Regions from separate parts of the Saccharopolyspora sp. NPDC045941 genome, predicted to be linked through region 3. Evidence: riboswitches for the same ligand, from Rfam matches in the RefSeq annotation. Region 3 holds a riboswitch; each other region holds the start of a gene.
The links. A riboswitch is a leader RNA that binds a small molecule or an ion and turns the genes downstream of it on or off. The one in region 3 is predicted to bind thiamine pyrophosphate.
Positions count from the first base shown of each region.

Region 1: linked by a shared signal. The riboswitch ahead of AC07FN_RS35905 (purine-cytosine permease family protein) and the one ahead of thiO (glycine oxidase ThiO) in region 3 are both predicted to bind thiamine pyrophosphate.
Region 2: linked by a shared signal. The riboswitch ahead of thiD (bifunctional hydroxymethylpyrimidine kinase/phosphomethylpyrimidine kinase) and the one ahead of thiO (glycine oxidase ThiO) in region 3 are both predicted to bind thiamine pyrophosphate.

Region 1 is NZ_JBWKKU010000063.1:16,142-22,331, reverse strand. Features, by position in the region: gene larC (nickel pincer cofactor biosynthesis protein LarC) at 1-395, opposite strand, end outside; gene larB (nickel pincer cofactor biosynthesis protein LarB) at 392-1,060, opposite strand; gene larE (ATP-dependent sacrificial sulfur transferase LarE) at 1,057-1,881, opposite strand; gene AC07FN_RS35915 (VOC family protein) at 2,066-2,449, opposite strand; gene AC07FN_RS35910 (helicase HerA-like domain-containing protein) at 2,624-4,135, shown strand; TPP riboswitch at 4,179-4,291, shown strand; gene AC07FN_RS35905 (purine-cytosine permease family protein) at 4,282-5,607, shown strand; gene AC07FN_RS35900 (helix-turn-helix transcriptional regulator) at 5,616-6,190, opposite strand, start outside.
Region 2 is NZ_JBWKKU010000001.1:14,148-20,337, reverse strand. Features, by position in the region: gene AC07FN_RS00100 (polysaccharide pyruvyl transferase family protein) at 1-163, shown strand, start outside; gene tenA (thiaminase II) at 521-1,231, opposite strand; gene thiD (bifunctional hydroxymethylpyrimidine kinase/phosphomethylpyrimidine kinase) at 1,341-2,138, opposite strand; TPP riboswitch at 2,126-2,220, opposite strand; gene AC07FN_RS00085 (hypothetical protein) at 2,356-2,613, opposite strand; gene AC07FN_RS00080 (hypothetical protein) at 2,824-3,567, shown strand; gene AC07FN_RS00075 (hypothetical protein) at 3,812-4,009, shown strand; gene AC07FN_RS00070 (AMP-binding protein) at 4,131-5,768, shown strand; gene orn (oligoribonuclease) at 5,817-6,190, shown strand, end outside.
Region 3 is NZ_JBWKKU010000025.1:82,577-88,766, reverse strand. Features, by position in the region: gene AC07FN_RS21530 (hypothetical protein) at 1-167, shown strand, start outside; gene AC07FN_RS21525 (DUF3995 domain-containing protein) at 154-675, shown strand; gene thiG (thiazole synthase) at 697-1,461, opposite strand; gene thiS (sulfur carrier protein ThiS) at 1,553-1,753, opposite strand; partial or broken gene thiO (glycine oxidase ThiO) at 1,741-2,871, opposite strand; TPP riboswitch at 2,859-2,964, opposite strand; gene thiE (thiamine phosphate synthase) at 3,296-3,967, shown strand; gene AC07FN_RS21500 (S1 family peptidase) at 4,058-5,185, opposite strand; gene AC07FN_RS21495 (hypothetical protein) at 5,345-6,190, opposite strand, start outside.

The sequences.
Region 1 (6,190 bases), on a different contig from region 3:
GCGGCCACGCCGACGGTGTCCACCACGGTGTCCAGCCCGCCGATCTCGTGCAGGTGCACGTCGTCCGGGTGCTCGCCGTGCAGGGCTCCTTCCACCTCGGCGATCGCCGTGATCGCCGCGGCGGCCAGCTCCGCCACGGGTTCGGGCCGGGCCTGCCGGACTCGCGCGATCAGCTCCGAGGCGTGCCGTTCGGTGCTGGTGTCGTCGACGTCCACCACCGCTTTCGTCGCCGCGATGCCGTTGACCTGCACCTGCTCGGTGGACAGCCGCCAGCCCGGCAGGCCGGTCGACTCCACGGCCGCGCGCACCCGGTCCAGCGGCGCGCCGAGGCCGAGCAGAGCGCCGAGCAGCATGTCCCCGGAGACGCCGGTGACGGGGTTGAGCCAGAGGATCATCGCGGTTTCGCCACCACCTGGGCCAGCCGGTGCGCGGCCATCGCGGCGCCGAACCCGGAATCGATGTTGACCACGGTCAGGCCCGCCGCGCAGGACGTCAGCATGGCCAGCAGCGCCGTCACGCCCTCCAGGGCCGCGCCGTAACCGGTGGACGTCGGCACCGCGATCACCGGGCAGGCCACCAGCCCGCCGACGGCGCTGGCCAGCGCGCCCTCCATGCCCGCCACCACGATCACCGCGTCGGCACGGTCGAGCTCGTCGCGGGCCGCCAGCAGCCGGTGGATCCCGGCCACCCCGACGTCGCGGACCACCTCGGTGGACAGCCCGATCGCGGCCGCCACCGCTTCGGCTTCGGCGGCCACCGGCCAGTCCGAGGTGCCCGCGGTGGCGATGCAGACCCGGAACGCCCCGGCCGCCGCCGGTCGCCACACCAGCAGCCGCGCGGTCTCGTGGTAGGTGCCGCCGGGCACCTCGATCTCCGCGGCGACGTCGGCTTCGACGCGGGTCACCAGCACCGGGCCGGTGCCCCGGGCGAGGAGTTCGGCGACGATGCCGGCGATCTCCGCGGGCTGCTTGCCGGGCGCGTAGACGACCTCGGGGAGGCCCTGCCGGGATTCCCGGTCGGTGTCGACCCGCGCGTACCCGAGATCGGTGAACCCGGTCATGAGGCGGTCCGGGCGGGCAGCAGCGGCAGCAGGACGTTCATCCGTCCACTTCGGAATCCCGCCAGATCCAGCGCGCAGAACTGGAAACCGGCCTCGCGCACCGCGCGGTCCAGCTCTTCGCGCCGCGCCGCGGCCCGGTCGATGTCGGCCGCCGGGACCTCCAGCCGGGCCACCGTGCCCTGGCCGTGCGCCCGCACTCGGCACACCTCGAAGCCGAGGCGGTGGATCGCCGCTTCGGCTTCCTCGATGCGGCCGAGCACCTCGGGCGTCACCGGGTCGCCGTAGGCGACGCGCGAGGCCAGGCACGCCGCCGCCGGTTTGTCCGCAGTGGACAGTCCGAGTTCCTGGCTGGCCCGCCGGACCGCTTCCTTGCTGAGCCCGGCGTCCACCATCGGCGCGATGACGCCGCGCTGCGCGGCTGCCTGCTGGCCGGGCCGGTGGTCGCCGAGGTCGTCCAGGTTGGTGCCCAGCGCGATGCCGGCACCCATGGCGGCCGCTAGCGGCTCCAGCGCGTCGAACAGCGCGGACTTGCAGTGGTAGCAGCGGTTTCCGTCGTTCGCGGCGTATTCGGGGCGGTCGGCCTCGTCGGTGCAGACCTCGATGTGCGCGAAGCCGCGGCCGCGCGCGAACTCCTTGGCCTGCCGGCGTTCGTCGGCGGCGAGGCTGGGCGAGACGGCGGTGACCGCGAGCATCCGCGAACCGAGCACCTCGTGCGCCACGGCCGCCAGCAGCGCCGAGTCGACGCCGCCGGAGAACGCCACCACGAGGGCCTCCTCCGCGCCGATCCGTTGCCGGAGACGATCGAGTTCGGGCACGCTCACGGTGGCTCCTTTCCTCCGCCTTCGACCGCCCGGCGACGGGAACGCCATGGTCCTGACAGGTGGTCTGACCACACTCTAACCGGATTCGGCGGAAGATCCCATCCCCCCGGAGCACGCGCGCGCGAGCGCGCTGGGCGGCTGCCGCGGCCCAACGCGCTCTCCGTGCTTGACCAGGGGGAATCTGCTACCGGCCGCTGCCGTAGGGTTTGGTGAGGATCTCCAGGACGTGGCCGTCGGGGTCGTCGAAGTAGACGCCGCGACCGCCGTCCCGGGTGTTGATCTCACCCGCCTCCTGGTGCGCCGGGTCGGCCCAGTACGGCAGCTCCTGCGCCTTGATCCGCCCGAAGATCTCGTCGAACTCCTCGTCGCTGACCAGGAACGCGTAGTGCTGCGGGACGATCTTCTCGTCGGTCTCCAGGTAGTCCAGCGTGACGTCGTTGCACGTCTGGACGCACATGAACGGGCCGAACGGTTCCGGGTCCGGGAGGCCGAGCAGGTCGGCCACGAACCGAGCGTGGGCGACCTTGTCGGACGTGGCGACGATGGTGTGGTTGAGCTGGACGGGCATGGTGTTCTCGCCTTCCTCGTCGTGTTCCGCTGTTCCCGAGGCTAGGAGTTACACCAAGGTCGAGGTCAATACCGGCCCTTGCTGGTATCGCTCGTCCGGGTGGCGCGTCGCCCGGACGGGTCCCCGGCGGCTTAGCGTCGAGCTGGTGGGAACCGGCGAGGATCGGAGGGCGCGGTGGCGGGCAACGCGGCACAGGAGATCGCTTCGGGCTACGCGACCGAAGGCGCGGCGGTCGAGCTGGGCGCGGTGGTCGTCGACGGCTCGGTGGATGCCGCTGCCGCCGTGCGGATCCCGCTGGCGACGATGAACCGGCACGGCCTGGTGGCGGGCGCGACCGGCACGGGCAAGACGAAGACGCTGCAGCTGCTGGCCGAACAGCTGTCCGACGCGGGCGTGCCGGTGCTGCTGGCCGACGTCAAGGGCGACCTCTCCGGCCTGTCCGCTCCCGGGGAGGGCGGGGGCAAGGTGGCGGCCCGCGCCGCCGAGGTCGGCGATGACTGGCGGCCCGCGGCGTTCCCCGTGCAGTTCCTGTCGCTGGGCACCGGCGGTCGGGGCGTGCCGATCCGCGCGACCGTGACCGGCTTCGGGCCGCTGCTGCTGGCGAAGGTGCTCGGCCTGAACGCGACGCAGGAGTCGACGCTGGGCCTGATCTTCCACTGGGCCGACGAGCGCGGGCTGGCGCTGCTGGACATCAAGGACCTGCGCTCGGTGATCCAGTACCTGACCAGCGACGAGGGGAAGGCCGAGCTCAAGGGCATCGGCGGGGTCTCGGCCGCCAGCGCGGGCGTGATCCTGCGGGCACTGTCCAATTTGGAGGCCCGGGGTGGGGACGAGTTCTTCGGCGAGCCGGAGCTGGCGGTCGCAGACCTGCTCCGGCAGGTCGACGGCAGGGGCGTGGTGAACCTGCTGGAGCTCGACGACGTGCAGGCCGACCCGGTGCTGTTCTCGACGTTCCTGATGTGGCTGCTGGCCGAGCTGTTCGAGGAGCTGCCGGAGGCCGGCGACCTGGACCGGCCGAAGCTGGTGTTCTTCTTCGACGAGGCGCACCTGCTGTTCAGCGACGCGTCCAAGGCGTTCCTGGAGCGCATCGAGCAGACCGTCAAGCTGATCCGGTCCAAGGCGGTGGGCGTGTTCTTCTGCACGCAGCTGCCCACTGACTTGCCCAACGCGGTGCTCTCCCAGCTGGGCGCCCGGGTCCAGCACGCCATCCGGGCGTTCACCCCGGACGACCAGAAGGCCCTGGCGCGCACGGTGAAGACCTACCCGACGACCGAGCACTACGAGCTCGACGAGGCGCTGACGTCGCTGGGCATCGGAGAGGCGATCGTGACGGTGCTCTCCGAGACCGGTGCGCCGACGCCGGTCGCGTGGACGCGGCTCCGCGCGCCCCGCTCGCTGATGGGCGCGATCGGCGAGGACGCGGTGCGAGCCGCCGCCGCTTCATCCGATCTGCACGGGAAGTACGAGCAGACCGTCGATCGGGAATCCGCCTACGAACTCCTGGCGAAGAAGGTCGCCGCCGCGCCCGAGACGCGGGAAAAGTCTGGAGTACCGGAAAAGTCGGAAGCGTCGGGATTCCTGGAGAAGGCGATGGACAATCCCGCGGTGCGGTCGTTCTTCCGCTCGGCGGCGAGCGCGCTGGGGCGGGAGATCACCCGCGGCCTGTTCGGCAACCGCCGTCGGTGACCCGGCTGGCATCGGTCACCTGATCGGGGTAGGGTGTCGCCGACTCAATCCACGCGGGAGCTCGGGCGCACCGGGCTGAGAGGGTGGCACCACAGCGCCACCGACCGCAGAACCTGTCCGGATAATGCCGGCGTAGGGAGCTGTTGATGGCGCTTGACGTCGATCGTGCCGAAGTTCCGCACACCCTGGACGAACCGGCACCGAAGACGCTCGGCGTGCTCGACCAGGGCGCGTTCTGGGGCAACCTCGGGGTGAGCCTGCTCGGCTTCAGCGGCGCGCTGGCCGTGCTCGCGCCGGCCGGCGTGCCGCAGCTGTCGTTCGCCGCCGCCGTCACCGCGTGCGTGGTGGGCACCGTGATCGGCAGCATCATGGTCGGCCTCGCGGCCGTTCCGGGAGCACGCACCGGCGCCCCGGCGATGATGTTGCTGCGCGGCCTGTTCGGCACCAAGCTGTCGTACCTGCCGACGGTGCTGAACATCCTGCAGCTGATCGGCTGGGGAACCTTCGAACTCCTGGTCATCGCGCAGGGCGCGGAGGCGTTGTTCGGCGGCGGCCCGCACTGGTTGTACGTGCTGGTGGCCGGTGCGCTGACCACCGTGCTCACGTTGCGCCCGCTCGGCGCGCTGCGCCTGCTGCGCCGCTACGTCAGCATCGCGGTGGCGATCGCGATGGTGTACTTCTTCGTCCAGCTGCTGCGGCAGCCGCTGCCGGACATGAACACCGGTTCCTGGCAGGGCTTCTGGCCCGGCGCGGACGCCGCGCTGGCGGTCGCGGTGTCCTGGATCCCGGTCGCCTCGGACTACTCGCGGCACTCGAAGTCGGTGTCCGGCGCGTTCACGGCCGCGACGGTGGGCTACTCGGTCACCCAGATCGCCTGCTACCTGCTGGGGCTGATCGGGCTGGCGATGGTGGCCGGCGACGCGGACAAGGTGTTCGACCCGATGCTCGCGGTGCCGCTCGGGGTGATCTTCTTCGGCATCCTGGTGCTGCGCGAGGTCGACCAGTCCTTCGCCAACACCTACTCGACCGCGGTCTCCATCCAGAACCTGCGGCCCAGCGCCGACCGCCGGGTGCTGTGCGTGATCATCGGGTCGTTGATCACGCTGCTCGCGCTGACCCTGGACATCGCGGAGTTCTCGAACTTCCTGCTGCTGATCGGCTCGGTGTTCGTGCCGATGTTCGGCGTGCTGGCGGTGGACTACTTCCTGCACGGCCGCCGCCGCAGCTACGACCTGTCCGCGCAGGCCCCGTCCCGCTGGGGCATGCTGCTGGCCTGGTTCCTGGGCTTCGCGGCGTTCCAGCTGATCAACCCGGGCGAACTCGGCTGGTGGAGCCAGTTGTGGACCGGTTTGCGGGACGCGCTCGGCTTCACCGTCCCGGCGTGGATGAGCGCCGCGCTCACGTCGTTCGTCGTGGCCGCCCTCGCGGCCGCGATCATCGGCGCCTTCCGCCGCCGCGGCGCGGAGAGCTGAGACGCACGCTAATCCCGCGTACGCATCGCGAGCAGCTTGATCGCGTTCTCCGCACCGGAGCCGTCCGCGGTCGTGACCACGACCACGGACTGCTCCGGCGAGCGGGCCGGCACGAGGATCTGCTGCGCGACCGCGAGCGCGCCCACCAGCGGATGACGCAGCTCGTATTCGTCCGCTTCGCAGGGCTTGACTCGGTGATCGCTCCACAGCGCCGCGAATTCCGGGCTCTTCATGGACAGTTCGCCGACGAGCGAGGCCAGCAGGGCGTCTTCGGGATGCCGCCCCGCGACCTGCCGGAGGTTGCCGACCACGGCGCGCGCCTTGCGCTGCCAGTCCGCGTAGAGGTCGCGGGTGTGCGGGTCGAGGAACAGCATCCGGGCCAGGTTCGGCCGGTCCGCCGGGCGTTCCGGAGCGGTTCGGTCGAGGTGCCCGGCCAGCAGTGCGTGGCCCAGCGCGTTCCAGGCCAGCACGTCGGTCCGCCTGCCGAGGACCAGCGCGGGCACGGCCCCGAACGACCGCAGCAGGTCGCGGGTCAAGGGGTCGAGCCGTTCCAGCGGAGGGCGGCGCTGCGGCCGGGGACGTT
Region 2 (6,190 bases), on a different contig from region 3:
CACCAACAAGCACCGGTCGCTGATCGACCGCGGTTCCGGCTGGACGCTCAGCGAGGGACTGCGGGTCCCGGCCATGCCGACCAGCGGCGGATTCGCCACCGACGTGCTGCGAGAACTGAAGCAGGCCAAGGAAGAACTCGCGAAGGCGATCTACGGGCGCTGATCTACTCCTCGCCGCCGGCTGCGTCTTCGCGCTGCCGACGGCGGTCGGCGATGTAGAACGGCGCAGCCGCCAGCACGGGCACCAGCATGCCCGCGAAGACGATCAGAAGAGAAATGCCCACGGCCGACGAAACTCCGTCCACGGGTGGAAGAATCCACGCTTTGCTCCTCGCCCGGACGGGCGTCTCGCAGAGAGCATCGCTGCACCGCACGATACGTTAGCGGTGCAACATGTGCGCCCGGTCACATCGAGTCGGCGCGGATTATTCCCACCTCGCAACGGGTTTCGCCCGCCGGCCCGCCGCCGCCCGGCCCGCCCGCACAACTTGCGCCGCTGCGCGGACGAGCCGGGAATTCCTCATCCGAGGAAGCGCGCGGTGGGCCATTCCTCCTTGATCCAGGCACTGTTCCAGAACAGCCACTCGTACTCGGTGGCCCGGGTGAACGCTTCGAGCATCCGCTGCCGGGTCTCGTCGTCCGCAGCCTCGGCGACCCGGTCGGTGAGGTCGCGGGCGGTCAGCACGGCCGCGGCGAACTCGTCGTCGGCGTAGGTCTGGATCCACGCCCGGTACGGGTGGCCCTCGGCGCCTCCGGTGGCCTCCAGGATCGTGGTGCCGACGTGCTGGTACACCCAGAAACACGGCAGGATCGCCGCCAGCAGCACCGGATACGGCTCGGTCAGCGCGTTCGCGCGCAGGAACGAGGTGTAGGCCAGGCAGGACGGGGACGTGCCGATCCCGGCGATCTCGGCGTCGGACAGGCCGAACTCGGCGACGTACCCGGCGTGCAACCGGCGCTCCTCGACCAGCGCGCCCTGCGAGGCGCCGGCGAGGAACGCGGCGTCCTCGGCGGTGTCGGCGCTCGTCGCGGCGGCGGCCAGCGCCTGCGCGAAACCGACCAGGTAGCGCGCGTCCTGCACGATGTAGAACGCGAAGCGGGCGCGGTCCAGGGTGCCGTCGGTCAGCGCGGCGTTGAACGGGTGCTCGACGATCGCCTGCTGAAGATCGGCGGTGTGCGCCCAAGCCTTGGCGCAGAAACCGTCGGCGGGCGGAGCGGGCAACTTGCTCATCAGAACCTCTCGTGATCGTGTTTCGGCACCGCGGCGAACGGCGCACGCAATTTCAATGGAAATCGAAGGTCCGATTTCCATTGAAATTGCGGCAGGACGGGTCGCCGGGTCACCACCAGTGGTGGAAGTGGTGGACCGGGCCGTGGCCGTGGCCCACGTCGAGCCGGTCGGAGGTGCGCAGGGCCTCCGTCAGGTACTCCTTGGCCTCGCGCACCGCTTCGAGCCAGTCGCCGCGCTGCGGTCGCAGCGCGGCGATCGCGGCCGACAGCGTGCAGCCGGTGCCGTGGTCGTTGGTGGTCGCGACCCGCTCGCTGGAGAGGAACTCGGCGATCCCGTCGCCGTACAGCAGGTCCACGCTGGTCCCGCCGTCGAGGTGGCCGCCCTTGAGCAGCACCTGCTTCGCCCCCAGCCCGGCCAGCCGCTCGGCCTGCGCGGGCATGTCGGCGGGGTCGGTGAGCTCCGGCTCGCCCAGCAGGTCCGCGGCCTCCGGCAGGTTCGGAGTGATCAGGTCCACCCGCGGCAGCAGCTCCTCGCGCAGCGCGCCGACCGCTTCCGAGGCGAGCAGCCGGTCCCCGCTCTTGGCGACCATCACCGGGTCCAGCACGACGTGCGGCGGCGCGTAGCGGTCGAGCACCTCGACCACCGCGCGGATCACCTCGGCGTTGGCCAGCATGCCGATCTTGACCGCGTCCACCCGCACGTCGTCGAGCAGCGTGACCAGTTGCGCGGTGATGAACTCCGGCGGCACCTCGTGGACCTCGGACACCCCGGTGGTCGTCTGCGCGACCAGCGCGGTGATCACGGACATGCCGTAGGCGCCGTGCGCCGAGAAGGTCTTCAGGTCGGCCTGCACGCCTGCTCCGCCGCTGGGGTCGGTGCCGGCGATGGTCAGCACATTGGGAACCATGACGTCCCTCCGCTAGTACGAGCTAGGTCAGGTTCAACGGGTCTGTTCTCAGCCCGGCAGCCGGGCACCCCGCGTCACTGCCACCAACCTAACAACCGGGCCGGGCCCACGACCACGCCCGCCTTGCTGTTTCCGAACTCGTTCCGCGAGGCGGTGCTAAGCGGCTTCGCCGCTTCGAAGCGCAAGAGCCGCCCTGCCGCAGCCTCCCGAACGGCTCTCAGTCGATCAGGCCGACCACCACGCCGGCGGTGAGGACCTCGCCGGGCCGCACCTGGTGCCACAGCGTGCCGGTGGCCAGCGCGGAAACCCAGCCGACCGTCCGGCCGCAGCGATCGCCGCCCACCCTGATCTCCGCCAACCGGTCGCCCACCCGCACCCGGCTGCCGTCCGCGACCAGCCAGCACACCAGCACGCCGCGCGCCGGATCGCGACCGGCCTGCCTGCGCCCGAGTTCGGGGAAGTGCACCTCGGTCATCCCGCCCCCCCTAGATGATCGCCCCAGCATTGCCCCAGGTGCGCCGCGCGACAAGACCGTTCGGCGGCCGGACCACTCCGATCGCCGAGCCGCCCGCCTGCTCCGATCGGCCCACGCGACCCGGGCGGAATCGGCACAGCGATCGAATTCACACCGTGAAGGCACCCACCGGTAGGCAAGGGGACCCTTCATCGCGGACTAAAGTGGTTGATGATGGAAACCACGACCGATGCCCCGAGCTTCGCCCGTTCCCGCCGGCAACCCCGGCCGGAGGATCCCGCCCGGATCTGGGCCCCGCTGGCGGACCTGACCGAAGCCGCCGTGGCGGCCGCCGGCTCGGGGACGGTGGCGATCACCCGCGGATTCGACCGCAACAGCAGGCAGCGCGCGAAGGCGCTGCGCGAGCTGCTGAACCGGCGCGACGTCGACGCCGTCGAGGTGACGCCGGCTCCGGGCAGCGCCCGGCTGCTGGCCGACGTCGACGTCACCGCCGTGGTCAACCTGATCGGCGCCGGGTCGTGGCAGCCCTACCGGGTGGCCGCCGAGCTGCGCGCCCCGGTGCTCACGCCGAAGCCGGGCGACGGCCCGGCCGAGGAGGTCACGCGGGACGTGATCGCCCTGGCCGGCGACTCGGGCCACCGCGACGTCGCGATCTCGCACGTCGCCGTCCGCTCCGAGGCCCCCGCCGCCAGCCGGCTCACCCTGACCTACGACGGCGAGCAGCTGACGGTGCCCGGCGGTTGGTTGACCATCGCGGTGCAGGGCAGCGAGCTGGAGGTCAAGGTCGGCGGCGTGGACTTCCCGGAGCGCACGCTGAGCACCGGCGAGATCCGGGTGGAGGCCTTCGACGCGCCGCACCGGCTGGTCCGGGACGAGCTGCCGATCGCCGACTTCGAAGAAGCGGCGGTCACCTTCACCGCCGAGGCGAACGGCCTGGTGGTCCGCCCGGTCTGAGCCCCAGCCCACCGACTCACGTCCGCAGCTTCGAACGGAGCTGCGGACTTCTGCTTTTCCGGGAACCGCCGCTCGAGTGAATGATCACTCGGAGTTTCCAGATCACCCGATGTAGATGTGTTCTGAGCCACGCCCGCGAATGATGCTGGCATATGCCGTCACGGTTCATACCCAACCGCGTCCCTCGATCAATACCGCGCGCTGGAGGCAGAGCGCGCGAACTGCAACAGGGAGGCTGGGGATCGTGGAGCCCACCAAGCAGTGGCATGTGAGCTGCCGCGATGTCGCCGGCAGACGTCGGGACATGTCGGTGTTCATCAACCAGGAGAACGTCGTGCTGATCGCCCCACCGGGCGAGACCGCAGTGCTGTCACCGCTGGAGGTCGGCAGGCTGCGGGCGGCCTTGCGCGACGCGATCGTGCAGGCCGCCACGCTCGAGTGAACACCCATCGAGGGCGGGGCGGACGACGGTCCGCTCCCGCTCTCGTGATCTCGGCCTTCCCCACGCAGTCCGCTCACGGCATTATCTACTCCCGGTAACCTGGCGACCGAGAGGTGACTGCGTGAGCACGTTCTGGCAACGATCAGCCGCGCTCCTCGGGCGCGGAACGTCCGGCCTGCACACGGCGTTCGTCCTGGCCAAGCAGGGGGTGATCAGCCCGCTCCGGCCGGACAAGCTGCTGCGGGTCGTCCTCGCCTGGCGGCGCTGGGGCATCACGCCGCCGCTGGGCTTCGCCGTCGGCTCGGTGCGCCACGCCGACCGCCCGGCCGTGATCGACGAGCGCGGCGCGCTCAGCTACGCCGAGCTCTCGCAGCGCACCACCCGGTTGGCCAACGGCCTGCGCGACCGCGTCCCCGGCGGCACCCGGATCGGCGTGCTGTGCCGCAACCACCACGGTCCGGTCGAAACGATCGTCGCCGCCGCCAAGCTCGGCGTCGACGTGGTGCTGCTCAACACCGGCCTGAGCAGCCGCCAGCTCGTCGACGTGATCGCCGAGCAGCGGGTCGGCCTGCTCGTCCTGGACGCCGAGTTCCGCAGCCACCTGCCGAACCTGCCCGAGGACCTCGATGCCGTGCTGGCGTGGACCGAGGGCACCACCCGCCACGACACCCTCGAGCACCTGATCACCACCGCCCCGGCCAAGCAGCTGCCCCGGCCGGGCCGGCACTCCCGGATGATCGTGCTGACCTCCGGCACCACCGGAACCCCGAAAGGCGCCCGCCGCCCCGATCCGGCGGGGCTGGCCCCCGCGGCGTCGATCCTGTCCCGGGTGCCGCTGCGCAGCGGCGAACGAGTGCTCGTCAGCGCGCCGCTGTTCCACACCTGGGGAATCGCCGCGTTCCAGCTCGGCTCGGTGCTCGGCGCGACACTGGTGCTGCACCGCAAGTTCGATCCCGAGCACGCGCTCAGCGCCGTGGAGCGCCACCAGTGCACGTCGATGTTCGCGGTGCCGGTGATGCTGCAGCGCATCCTCGAACTCCCCGAACGGATCCGCACCAAGTACGGCCACGACGCGCTGCGCATCGTGGCGAGCAGCGGTTCGGCGCTGCCCGCCGACCTGGCCACCAGGTTCCAGCGCGCCTTCGGGCCCGTGCTCTACGACCTCTACGGCTCCACCGAGGTGTCGTGGGTGAGCATCGCGACACCGCACGACCTGCGCGCCGCGCCCGCCACCGCGGGCCGACCGCCGCGAGGCACGATCGTGCGCATCCTCGGCGAGGACGGGACACCGGTGCGCCGCGGCGCGACCGGGCGGATCTTCACGGGCAACGACATGCTCTTCGAGGGCTACACCAACGGCAGCAGCCGGGAGATCCGCGACGGACTGATGTCCACCGGCGACCTCGGGCGCATCGACGCCGCCGGGCGGTTGTTCGTCGTCGGCCGCGAAGACGACATGATCATCTCCGGTGGCGAGAACGTCTACCCCAAGGAGACCGAGGACGCCATCGCCGGGATGCCGGAGGTGTCCGAGGCCGCCGTCATCGGCGTCGACGACGCCGAGTTCGGGCAGCGGCTCGCGGCGTTCGTGGCGCTCCGCGCCGACGGCGACCTGGACGCCGAGCAGCTGCGCGACCGGCTTCGCGGCAGGCTGTCGAAATTCGCCATGCCCCGCGATGTGGTGTTCCTCGACGAGCTGCCGCGCAACGCCACCGGCAAGGTCGTGCCGCGCGAGCTGCTCGCCTGCCTGGAGGCATGACCGGCACGGCTGCACGATCACGTCCCGTGGCGGGTTAGGCTGCCTCGGGTGAATGACCGTCTAGTGTGGATCGACTGCGAAATGACCGGTCTCGATCTCGGCAAGGACGCGCTGATCGAGATCGCCGCCCTGGTCACCGATGCCGACCTCAACATCCTCGGCGAAGGCGTGGACATCGTCATCCACGCCGACGACGAAGCGCTCGCCGGGATGCCCGACGTGGTGCGCGACATGCACGACCGCTCCGGGCTCACCGAAGAGGTGCGCCGCTCCGAGGTGACCCTCGAAGAAGCCGAACAGCGGGTGCTGGAGTACATCCGCCAGTACGTGCCGGTCGACCGTTCCGCGCCGCTGGCCGGCAACTCGATCGCCACCGACCGCGGCTTCATCTCGCGCGACATGCCGCGGCTGGACGCCCACCT
Region 3 (6,190 bases):
TGCTGCTGGCCGTCGGCGCCGGCGCGGCGATCATGATCGTGGACGGCTTCATCGGCATCGGCGTGGGCTGGCAGTGGTACCACGGGGTCCTCGGGATCGTCCTCATCGGACTGCTCGTGGCGATGATCCGGTCCTACGCGGAGGCGACGAAGCATGTCGTGGGCTGACCGGGCACGTGTCGGCGCCTACGGGGCGGCGACCTGCGCCGCGGCCTACGGGTCGATGAAGCTGGCGCAGGCGCTGGGGGCCAATGCGCTGGCCGACAAGGACCCGCTGCGGCCGGACCTGCGCGAACGGTTGCTCGCCCGCGATCCATTGTTCGTGGCGAGCCACTGGGTGCTGGCCGCTGCCGCGGTGGTCGGCATCATCGTCGCGCTGGCCACCACCCGGCCCTGGCGCGCGCCCCTCCCGCGCCGGCTGCTGCTGACGATCGCCTGGACGCTCGGGATCCTCATGATCGTCCGGTCGATCGGGCCGCTGGGCATCGGCTTCGTCTCGGACGCGTTGGTGCTCACCGGGATCGACGTGCCGCCGCCCGAGCACGCCGCTCTGGCCCGCGACCTGGCGCTCTGGGACCTGCTGTTGTGGTCGCCGTTCTTCCTGCTCTGGGGCGCGTGCTGGACGCTGGCCGGCCGGCGGCTGGGCCGGGACCGCCCGGCCCCGACGGTCCACTGAGGACTCGTCGGGGCGGTCGGCTCACTCCAGGGGACGGCCGGGGCTGGATGCCTGCGCCCAGAAGCGCTTGGGGATCCGGCCCGCCAGGGCCGCGAGGCGGCCTCCCTCGACCGCCGCCCGCATCGCGGCCGCCATGCGCTCCGGGTCCTGGGCCCGGGTGACCGCCGTGGCCAGCAGCACCGCCGAGCAGCCGAGCTCCATCGCCAGCGCCGCGTCCGAGGCCGTGCCGATGCCCGCGTCCAGCACGATCGGCACCGACGCGCGGGAGACGATCATCTCGATGTTGTGCGGGTTCCGGATGCCCAGGCCGGTGCCGATCGGCGAGCCGAGCGGCATCACCGCGGCGCAGCCGGTCTCCTCCAGCTTCAGCGCCAGCACCGGGTCGTCGTTGGTGTAGGCCAGCACCACGAAGCCCTGGTCGACCAGCTGTTCCGCGGCGTCGAGCAGCTCCACCGGGTCGGGCAGCAGGGTGTCCTCGTCGGCGACGACCTCCAGCTTGACCCAGTTCGTCTCCAGCGCCTCCCGCGCCAGCTGCGCGGTCAGCACGGCCTCCGCCGCGGTCCGGCAGCCCGCCGTGTTCGGCAGCGCTTCGATGCCGAGCTTGCGCAGCAGGTCGAGCACCCCGGTGCCGCCGCCGGCGTCGGCGCGGCGCATCGCCACGGTCGTCAGCTCGGTTCCGGACACGATCAGCGCGCGCTCCAGGACCGCGAGGTTCGTCGCCCCTCCGGTCCCGGTGATCAGCCGCGAACCGAACTCGCGGCCGGCGATCACCAACGGGTCGTCCATGACTCTCCTAACAACGGGTCCACCGAATCCGGGTAGCGCGGGATCCGGCGTGCTTCTGTTGCCCTGCAAGGGGATTCGGGCCAGAGGGGCGTCAGCCGCCCTGCACTGCGGTGAGGACCTCGATCGCGGCATCGGGGCGCAGCGCGGTCCCCGGCCACAGGGCGCGCGGCACCACGGCGCCGTCCAGCGCCACGGCCACGCCCCGCTCGGGCACCCCGAACTCCCGCAGCACCGCCGCGAGCGTTGCGTCGGCGGCGACCTGCCGGGTCTCCCCGTTGATCACGACGTGCACTGGTGTCCTCCCCATCGGCTCGGATCGGCGGCCTTGATCTCGACGGCGGGTTCCTCGTCGCGCAGCAGCGCGAGCACCGCCTCGACCGTCACCGGGGCGAGCAGGAAGCCGCCGCGGTGGTGCCCGGTGGCCGCCAGGACACCGGGTTCCAGCCAGCCGAGCACCGGCAGGTTGTCGTCGGTGCTCGGGCGCAGCCCGGCCGCGGCCTCGACCAGCTGGTATTCGGCGATGCCCGGCATCAGCCGCTCGGCGTCGGCGATCAGGTCCCGCACCCCGCCCACGGTGACCTCGGTGTCGAACCCCACCTCGTACTGGGTGGCGCCGAGCACCAAGCCGCCGTCGTCGCGCGGCACCAGGTAGGTCTGCCGACCGCGCACCGGGCCGCGGATCGTCCGGCTCGGCGGCGGCAACGCCGTGCTCCGCGCGCGCAGGCGGAGGATTTCGCCCTTCACCGGCCGGATCCGGTCCCGCAGCGCAGGATGCAGCGCGCCCGAATGCACGCCCGCCGAGATCACCGCGACATCGCAGTCCACAGTGGAATCTTCGAGCTCCACCGCGCCGGGCCGGACGCGCTTCGCGTTCGCCGCGACGAACTCGACGCCCGCCGCGGTCGCGGCCGCGCGCAACGCGGCCAGCGCGAGGCGGTTGTCGACCGCGAGATCGCCCGGCACTTCGAGCCCGCCGCGCACCGCCGGGCCCAGCGACGGTTCGAGCCGCCGCACCTCCCGGCCGGTCAGGCGGGTGACGGCGCGGCCGAGCCGCGCGAGGTACTCAACCAGGTTGTCGAGCTCCGCGCGGTCCGCGCTGTCGACGCCGACGACCAGGGTTCCCTCGCGGCGCAGCCCCGACGGCAGGCCCGAGGCCCGGGCGAGTTCGTCGGCGAACTCCGGCCAGAGCCGCAGCGACGCCGCGCCCAGCTCCAGCAGTTCCTCCTCGCCGGGCCACGCCTCGGCGAGCGGCGCCAGCATTCCGCCGGCCACGTTCGAAGCCCCGGACGCCGGTTCGGCGTCGACGAGTTGCACATGATGCCCGGCGGCGGCTGCGCGCCACGCCACGGACATGCCGATCACGCCGCCGCCTACGACGACGACGCGTTTGTTCCGTTCTTCAGACACTCCACGCTCCCTGCGCCGGCATGACCCGGATCAGGTTCGACGGTCGGGGCCAACGCCCCCTCTCAGCCCGGCAACCGGGCTCCCGTGCTCACCGCCAACCACCGTACCCGGCGAGGATCGCCACGTCGTTACCTGTCTTGAACTCACTTTGCGTAACGGTGCAGGTAGCGGAACCTCAGACGCCGCCTGGACTGTGGGAGCCCCGACTTACGTATGACCAATACGCGGCATCGGGGCTGTCCTCGCCAGACGACGCCTGAGAACCCGCGGCGGTGCGGGTTGCGAGGGTGGGCTAAGCGGCTCCGTCGCTTCAAAGACAGTGCGGATGAGCAACTTTCACAAATTTCGGGCACCGGGTGGGAACGCACGCCCGTGCTCGCGTTCACGCGGTCCGGCGGCGGCGTCGCGGGAGGCTACCCTGTGGGGCATGCCTGGATTTGACGGCTTCGGCATCCGCGCTCGCCTCGACGAGGCGCGGCTGTACCTGTGCACCGACGCGCGCGCCGAGCGCGGTGATCTCGCGGAGTTCGCGGACGCCGCCTTGGCCGGCGGGGTCGACATCATCCAGCTGCGGGACAAGAACCCGAACGGCGCCCCGCTGGAGGCCCGCCACGAGCTGGCGGCGCTGGAGGTGCTTGCCGAGGCGTGCCTGCGGCACGGCGCGCTGCTCGCGGTCAACGACCGCGCCGATGTCGCGATGGCCGCCGAGGCCGACATCCTGCACCTCGGGCAGGACGACCTGCCGGTGGAGATCGCCCGGCGCATCGTCGGCGAGCACGTCGCGATCGGCCGGTCGACGCACGACGTGGTGCAGGCGGACGCCGCCGCGATCGAGGCCGGCGTGGACTACTTCTGCACCGGCCCGGTGTGGACGACGCCGACCAAGCCGGGCCGCTCGGCGGCCGGGCTTGAGCTGGTGGAGCACGCCGCGGAGCACCGCGGCCACGGTCGGCCGTGGTTCGCGATCGGCGGCATCGGCCCGGACAACCTGGACCAAGCCCTCAAGGCCGGCGCGGAGCGGGTCGTCGTGGTCCGCGCGATCACGGAGGCCGAGGACCCGCGCGCCGCGGCCCGCGAGCTCCGTGACCGCCTGCCGTAACGCTCGGCGGCTGAGCGATTTCGCACGAAATCGCCCTCCCCGGACGCGACGCGGCCCCCGGCCGGGTGCCGGGGGCCGGTCTGGTGGCGCTTACTGGGTGAGCAGGGTCAAGCCGTAGGCCTGCAGGATCTCGTTCACCGGCTGGAAGTAGGTCGTGCCGCCGGAGCTGCAGTTGCCCGAACCGCCGGAGGTCACGCCCTGGGCCTGGCTACCGGACAGCCAGGAGCCGCCCGAGTCGCCGGGCTCGGCGCAGACGTCGGTGCGGGTCAGGCCGGTCACCGTGCCCTGCGGGTACTGCACGGTCTGGTTCTTGGCCTGCACCGAACCGCAGTGCCAGCCAGTGGTGGAGCCGGAGCGGCAGATGGACGCGCCCACGGCGGACTCGGTGGAGCCCGCGACGCCGACGGTGGTGCCGTTGTACCGGTTCACCAGCGGGCGCGGGGTGTCGGCGGAGCCGACCCGGACCCAGCCGTAGTCGTTGCCCGGGAACGACGAGCCCTCGAACTGGCCGGTGGGCTGCGAGGTGGAGTCGCCGACGCTGCCGCAGTGCCCGGCGGTCACGAATCCGCCCTGCACCGAGAATCCGACGGAGCAGCGGGAGCCACTGCCGATGTAGTAGGCGTTGCCGCCGATGACATCGGCGTAGGTGCGGGGGTTCTCCAGCGATTCGGTTACGCGCACCGCTTCCGTGATGACCCCGGAGGTGTGCACGAACCGCGCCGCGTCGGGGGCGGTGCCCGGCCTGGTGGTGACGACGACGGAGTTCACCTTGCCGTCGACGTACCAGCCGGAGACGCCCTTCGGGGCGATCGAGCTGCGCAGATTGAGGCCTTCGACGACCCCGTTGAGCTGCTCGATGCTGTAGATGACGAGCTTCGGCTCGGCGCCGGCCGCGCGCACCTCGTCGAAGCGGGCCTGGTCGGTGACGCCGACGACGAGCTTGCCGAGCGCCGGGTCGAAGTAGGACCCGCCGTAGGTGCTGCCCAGCGCGCCGCTCAGCCGCTCGTCGGCCTGGGCCGCAGCGGCTTCCTGGTCGAGGCGCTGGAGGGCCTGGTCCCGGTCCAGGCCGAAGTCGCGCTGCATCGCGTCGAGCAGGGTCGCCCCTTCTGCCGCGGGCGGCGCGGTTTCGGTCGCGGTGGCGGGCATGGTCAACGCGGCCACCGTTCCCGCCGCCAACATCACGGTCCCGGCCACCCGGGCCGCGAGTCTGCGCTTCATCTGATGTCTCCCTCTTCGTGAGCTGGATCTCATCGCCCCGTCGCCGATCCAGTATCAGAGGAGAACATCAGTCCCACATCCGCCTTTCGCCCCATTCGCCCAAAACGCCTCCTGCGCAACTCGATTGAGCTAGCGCAGGAGGCGTTCGGCCTGGATTTCCTATCCCCCAGAAGAAGACTGACGCGGCTCGCCGGTTTCGAGGGGCACCTCGAAGCGGCCCGACTCCGGCGCCTGGCTGGGCCGTTCGGCCGTGGTCGGCGCCTGCGTCGGCTGCTCCCGGGTGGGCGTCGGGGTTTCCGCGGTCGGCTGCACCGTCGGCTGCTGCGTCGGCGTCACCTCGGTCGTCGGCTGCGGCTGCTGGGTCGGGGTCTCCTGCGGCTTCGTCGGCTCGGCCGGGACGCTGGGCGCGCGCTGCTCGTCGCGCTGCAGCACCTGACCGAGCGTGGTGCCGCTGTCACCGCCGGAGAGCGGTTTTCCCGTCACTCCTTCGAATCCGGTGACGATCAGCATGCTCAGCGTGAACACCGCGGCGCAGCTCGCGGCCACCATCGCCCACCGGACGTGGCGCTTGCGCCGGTCGGCGGCCGGCTTCGCGGGCGCGACGACCTCGGTCGCCTCCCCCGCCTCGGCCACGTTCAGCATGCGGGTCGCCGCGTCGGTGTCGATCTTCGCCGTGCGGTCCTCGTCCACGACGGTTTCCCCGCCCGGCCAATGCATTCCGGGCGTCAGGCGGATCCGCCGCGTCATCCCGACGGTATCGTCCTTTGTGGACACATAGCGCGCGACGGTGGTCCGCCGGAGCTTCAGCACCGAGGCCTTCGCGGCGGCGTGCACCGCCTTCTCCTTCGCGCTGTCGAACGACCGCTGGTAGAGCGCCCCGCCCACGGTGATCACCACGCTCGTCAGCGCGGCACCGATCAAGGTGCCCGCCACGCCGAGCCGGGACCCCAGGAAGGCCGCCGTCACCGAGGCCAGCGCCGCGCCCGCAACCTGGGTCGGTGCCAC